2 regions of the Paenibacillus sp. J31R122 genome follow, and region 1 is predicted to be linked to the other one. Evidence: predicted binding sites of a transcription regulator. Region 1 holds the regulator's gene; the other holds the start of a gene.
What was found. Region 1 encodes Rex, which represses fermentation and respiration genes when NADH is low (regulators of the CRP and FNR family bind a similar motif). Its sites were predicted from a motif close to TTGTGAAATATTTCACAA; they were not measured.

Region 1 (3,431 bases):
TACATTCCCCATTGCGCAATACTTGGCGTCCATCAATCCATACATGCTTTACATCACGGCCAGAACCGGAGTATACAAGATGGGATACAATATCTGTTAACGGGTAAAAATGTGGTTGATCCATATCAATTGCAATAAAGTCAGCTTTCATTCCGACACGCAGGCTGCCAATATCGTTTTGCTGCCATATCGCGCGAGCACCATAGGTCGTCCCCATCTTCAAAGCTTCCATTGCTGGAATTACAGTTGGATCACCCGAAACACCTTTATGGAGTAATGCAGTGAAACGAATTTCCTCAAACAAATCTAAGTTGTTATTGCTCGCTGCGCTGTCAGTACCAAGCGATACGGTGATTCCTGCACGAAGCAAATCTGGAACACGAGCAATTCCGCTAGCAAGCTTTAGATTGCTCACTGGATTATGCGAGACGGAAACCCCTTTTGCTGCCAGCAGCTCAATCTCAGCATCATTTAAATGAACCGCATGAGCCACCAAGGCAGGACGAGTGAAAAACCCATGACGATCTAAATGCTCAACCGGACGCAAGCCGTATTCGCGTACATTTTGCTCTACTTCGGCAATCGTCTCAGACATATGTGTATGAAGCGGCAAATTATAATCATGTGCTGCTTGTACAAATTTCTCAATATAATCCGGCGGACAAGTGTATGGCGCGTGCGGAGAAATCATCGTCGTTATGCGGCCGTCCGCCTTGCCATTCCACTCACGTGCGAATGAAATAGCTTCTGCAAGCTTCGCAGCTTGCACATCTTCCGGACATAAACCAATTACTCCACGAGTCAAGCAGCCACGAATTCCCGATTGCTCAACCATTTGCGCAACCTGTTCCATTCGATCATACATATCAACAAATGCTGTTGTTCCGCTGCGCAGCATTTCGACAATAGCGAGAGCGCTGCCGGCACGCGTATCTTGATCAACATATTTGGCTTCCATCGGCCACATCTTTTGTTCTAACCATACCTGAAGGTTCTGGTCATCCGAATATCCACGGAGCAAGGTCATAGCCGCATGGCCGTGTGTATTGATTAAACCAGGCATGAACGCTAATCGACGGCCATCAACCTTTTGAACATCGCTAGCCAGCTGCTGCGGCGGTTCTGCCCCGATGTATGTAATACGATCATCCGTTACAACCATATGTCCCTGAATAGTTGGCTGAGCATCATCCATCGTTACAAACAATCCGTTTTCAATCCAAATCTGACTCATCTTGTTTATCTCCTTTTCTAACTAAATAATAAGCTAAGCTTAACAATTCCTTCGTGAAGTCGGCATTATGAATACGTATCTCATCGGGCACACGAAGAATAGCTGGAGCGAAATTGAGAATTCCCTCCACACCTGCTTCTACGAACTGATTGGCAACATTTTGCGCTTCTAATGCAGGAACTGAAATAATACCGATACGTATTTTTTGCTCAGCAACCGTCTTCGCAAGCTCACTCATGGGCAGTACATTCAAATTATTAATTTTAGAACCAATTTTACTTGGATGATCGTCAAATACCGCAGTAATTTGCATATTATCCTTGGAGTATTTATTGTAATTACACAATGCGTGCCCCAAGTTGCCCGCACCGACCAAAGCAACTTTGATTGTCTGATCGACCTTTAATATTTGACGAATTTTCTCAATCAAATAAACGACGTCATAACCGATGCCCTTTCGTCCAAACTCTCCGAAATAAGCTAAGTCCTTGCGAATTTGAGCAGGGTTTAAATCAAGCTTGATACCTAACTCCTGCGAGGAGACCGTTTGAATCTCACGCGCAAACATCTCATTTAATACTTGGAGGTAAATGGGAAGTCTTCTTACAACTGCTTCCGATATTTTAGTCTGCTTCATCATTTCTCCTCCTCCACCCTTGATTCAGACAGCCACTCTCTCATTCTCAGTACCATTTGATCGGCATGCATCGTTTCAATTTTAGGACTTGGCAGCGAATATAAGAAGTGCTTTCCATAATACGTATCAATAACCCTTGTATCGTATATGATAACAATTCCTTTGTCTTGCGCAGTTCGAACGAGCCGACCGAAGCCTTGCTTGAAACGAATGACCGCTTGAGGAATCGAAAGCTTCATAAACGGGTTTTGCTTTTGACGTAATAGCATTTCAGCTTTTGCCTCAGCAAGCGGATGGTTTGGAGGCTGAAATGGCAATCGAACAATTGCCAAACAAATCAAGGCCTCGCCTGGAATGTCAACACCTTCCCAGAAGCTGCTCGTTCCAAGCAGCACAGACTCTGGCTGTTGGCGGAATCGTCTCGTCAGCTTAGTGCGATTGCCACTGTCAATCCCTTGTCCAAGCACCTGTATTCCCGACTCATTTAAGTGCTCCTTAAGCGGATCATAAACTTGTTTAAGCATCCGGTAAGAAGTAAAGAGCACTAGCATTCTGCCTCTCGTTTCTTTCGCGGAATCAGCCAATGACTTCACAAGCATCTCTAAATAAGCGGCATCTACTCCAGAACCCTTCAACACCGGAAAATTACGCGGAATAACAACTAACGCTTGCTCTCTGTAATTAAATGGTGATGACAGCTGAACCGTTTTTAACCTGCCCTGCTCCTCATATCCGACCAGCCCTAGCTGCTCTGCCGCATATTGAAAAGACTTCTGCACAGATAATGTAGCTGATGTTAGTACAATGCTTTCCTTTACGTCAAAAAAATACTTTTGCAGCTGTGTGCTTACATCGACTGGAACGCCATACAGCTGCACAGAACGAAACCGATACGCGTGACTTGCCTCGATCCAAAATACAGAATCAGGCTGCTCTAATTTAATAAAGATGCGCAATTCATCTTTAACCCGAGTCAAATCACGAGTTGCGCCGTTTAAATCAGTGATAACAGCTTGAATAGACATATCATCTACGCGCTCTTTAATATCTGTTATCATTTTTTCAACGGTGCGAACGACACGGTTTAGCTCCGTATGTATGTTAGCTTCGACTGAAACAGCATCCTCCCAGCTTGGAGGCAGCTCGCTATTTTTCAAGCGACAAACCGATTGACCGTTATCTGAACCGCCGTCAGAGGTGGTCGAAGTAAAGCTATAGAACATTTCAAACAGCTTATCCCAATGCTCCTTAGCTTCTTGGAAAATGGGAATGACAGTATCGATAGTTTCTATCCATGCTGTGCTGTGATGGTCATCTTCGTTAAGAAGCTTCTGCCGGAGTGCCGGCAGAAGGCCAGAACGGCTATCCTTATACAATCGCAGAACAGCTTGCGTCAGTGAGAAGTAATTGATTTGCATGCCTAGGTGCTTGCCTGCAACCTCCTCGACATGATGAGCCTCGTCAATAACGAGATGAGTATAGGATGGCAGCAGCCTATGATCGGCTTGAATATCTGTGAACAACATCGAATGATTAGTTATACATACATCAGCTATATTA
Region 2 (3,431 bases), on a different contig from region 1:
CGATAACAAAAGAATCATCCCATACTTCAATTTTGGGATTAGACACCGCATTTTCCGATAGCGCGCGTACGATCTCGTAACCTGTTGCATCTCCATTGGCATGCAAAATACGACGCTGACTATGAGCGCCTTCCTTCGTCAGAGCATACTCGCCATCATTCTCCATATCAAATAGCGTACCCATCTTAATAAGTCTGCGTACACCTTTCGGTCCTTCATGGACAAGCACATCAACAGCTTCATTCGAGCATAAACCTGCTCCAGCAATTAATGTATCTTGACGATGATATTCCGGAGAATCCTCATCGGAGATGACGGCGGCAATTCCGCCTTGTGCATATCTTGTATTGCTGTCCAGCAGTGATTTCTTCGTAATCATAAGTACCGAATTATTTTCGCTTGCCCGTATAGCGGTAAAAAGACCGGCTATGCCGGCCCCAATTACAATGACGTCTTTTTCAATAACGGGTAGCCCGTTTAATTGCACATCAACTAAATATCTAGGAATCATAGAGGGCTCCTCCAAATGTTTACGTTCTAATCCTTCAAACATAGGAACAGCGTATGCTACTTAACAAGCAGCATACGCTCCAAGGATAAACGGGCCTGATCGGCAACTGCCGGCGGAACATAAATTTGTGGCTGCATCGTCTCTAAACATTTAACGAGCTTCTTCAAATTGTTCACCTTCATGTTCGGACAAACCAAATATTTAGATGCAAAATGGAACGTCTTGCCCGGGCTGTCTAAACGCAACTGATAACCAGTGCCATCCTCGGTTCCAACAATAAATTGTTGGCAATCAGATTCCTTGCAATATTTAATGATGGCGGTTGTACTGCCAACGAAGTCTCCAAGCTCAACTACCTCAGGACGACATTCAGGATGCACAACAAACTGGGCATCTGGATATTTCGCTTTCATTTCTTCTACATCTTTAACCGTAAGCATATCATGCGTATTGCAGTAACCTTCCCAGATTATCATTTTCTTATCTGTGTTCTGCTGCACATAATGACCAAGGTTCTTATCCGGTACCCAGATAACCTCGTCACCTTCAACCGAATTCACAACCTTAACCGCATTCGCAGACGTACAGCAAATGTCTGTCTCTGCTTTAATTTCAGCAGAGGAGTTAATATAGGTAACGACTTTGGCATTCGGATGCTGTGCCTTAAGTTTGCGCAAACCATCAACACTAACCATGTCTGCCATTGGGCAGCCGGCACGTTCATCCGGGATAATAACAGTCTTGTTCGGAGCCAAAATTTTCGCGCTTTCTCCCATGAAATGAACGCCGCAAAATACAATAACGTCAGCATCTGTTTCCGCCGCTTTCTGGGCTAGCAGAAAGGAGTCTCCACGAAAGTCAGCGACTTCTTGAATTTCATCTCGTTGATAATAATGAGCTAAAATAATGGCATTTCGTTCTTTCTTTAACTGTAACAACCGTTCACGCAGTTCGCGGTTTTGTTCCGCTTTGCGTTCCAGTGCCAGTGCTTCCATGGTAGATCCTCTCCTCTTATGAGGGATGGGGGATTAGCCCATTCCATGATCGGGCCAGCAGACTTTGTGAATTGATGCACAAACTATGAAAGTCGCTCGCTTATAAATCAAAACAAAAGTGATAATTAATAAATGAATGGATTAAGACTTAATTTACACGTGGTAGAAGGTGCTGTCAATCCATAATGCGCCTTTTTATAGAGCCAATTTCTAATTCGGGCTGTTTCAGTAATCCTTTAGAAATTGCTCCATCATTTTATTTGAATGGAATTACAATTCCATATGCTAGCATTTGTTTTTTTTACTACAGGTTTACATCTGTATTATAGGCTAAATCTGAACATTAATAAAGAAAAAAGTCGGCTTTCTACTCAAGAAAAGTAGTAAGCCGACTTTTTAATACCGAAAGAGTAAACTAAGAGTTATTATCTGAATCGTCAGGGTTATTTTGCTTCTTCTCTAAGCTAACACCCTTCACTTCATCTTCGTCATGGGTTTGAATACGTACAGTCACATCGCCCATTGTCTCAATAATCGGCTCAGTTGTCGGTACGGATACATCACCATCTGAAGAAGCTCCGCCGTCACCATCAAGTGAACCGGTTTCGATCAGACGCTTGATTTGATCCATTTCAAGTGTTTCGACAGTAAGCAATGTCTGTGCAATGATATGCATTTCCTTGCTCTTCTCTGTCAATAGCTTCTTAGCGCGATCGTAGCAAGCGTTCGTAATGGTCTGCATCTCTTGATCAATCTCGTATGCAATTGAATCGGAATAGTTCTGCTCATGACCAATATCGCGGCCAAGGAATACTTGGCTTTGTGAGCTGCTGCCGAACTGCATCGGTCCAAGCCTGTCGCTCATACCGTATTCCATAATCATACTGCGTACAATACCTGTCGCTTGTTTAAAGTCACTGTAAGCGCCAGTTCCGATTTCACCGATAAACAGCTCTTCCGCAACACGACCGGCTAGCAAGCCTGTTATCTTATCAAGAAGCTCTTGCTTTGTAACCAGCATACGATCTTCTTTTGGAAGCATGATGACGTAACCGCCAGCGCGACCTCGCGGAATAATTGTTACTTTATGAACCATATCTGCATGTTCAAGGAAGAAACCAGCAATTGTATGTCCCGCTTCATGATAAGCGACAATACGTTTCTCACGATCACTCACGACACGGCTTTTCTTCTCCGTACCGACTATGATACGGTCAATCGCATCATCAATCTCAAGCATGGCGATTTCTTTCTTATTGCGACGCGCAGCAAGTAGAGCTGCTTCATTCAACAGGTTCTCAAGGTCTGCTCCACTAAATCCAGTGGTACGCTTTGCAATGATATCCAGCTTAACGTCGCCTGTAAATGGTTTGTTGCGTGCATGAACTTTCAGAACCGCTTCACGGCCCTTCACATCTGGACGGTCAACCGTAATCTGACGGTCAAAGCGGCCTGGACGTAGAAGTGCTGGATCCAGAATGTCTGGACGGTTTGTTGCAGCAATGATAATAATTCCCTCGTTAGCGCCAAAACCATCCATCTCAACGAGCAATTGGTTGAGTGTCTGTTCACGCTCGTCATGACCACCGCCAAGACCTGCGCCACGCTGACGTCCTACAGCATCAATCTCATCAATAAATATGATACAAGGTGCGTTTTTCTTAGCATTTTCAAACAAATCACGCACACGCGAAGCACCGACACCGACGAACATTTCCACGAAATCCGAACCGGAAATACTGAAGAAAGGTACGCCCGCTTCACCAGCTACAGCACGTGCAAGCAATGTCTTACCTGTACCTGGAGGACCAACTAGCAGAACCCCCTTCGGTATGCGCGCGCCAACAAGGTTAAACTTACGCGGATCCTTCAAGAAGTCGACAACCTCAACGAGCTCTTGTTTCTCCTCGTCCGCCCCTGCCACA

Region 2: a site for Rex is predicted at 1,571-1,588, ahead of nadA (quinolinate synthase NadA). Genes of this name have one in related genera too.

What each region holds. Positions count from the first base shown of each region.
Region 1 covers NZ_JBWDNM010000007.1:244,227-247,657, reverse strand. Annotated here, with positions in the region: gene AC0YN7_RS14080 (amidohydrolase) at 1-1,234, opposite strand, end outside; gene AC0YN7_RS14075 (redox-sensing transcriptional repressor Rex) at 1,215-1,871, opposite strand; gene dinG (ATP-dependent DNA helicase DinG) at 1,871-3,431, opposite strand, start outside.
Region 2 covers NZ_JBWDNM010000023.1:15,288-18,718, forward strand. Annotated here, with positions in the region: gene nadB (L-aspartate oxidase) at 1-511, opposite strand, end outside; gene nadA (quinolinate synthase NadA) at 568-1,506, opposite strand; gene ftsH (ATP-dependent zinc metalloprotease FtsH) at 1,922-3,431, opposite strand, start outside.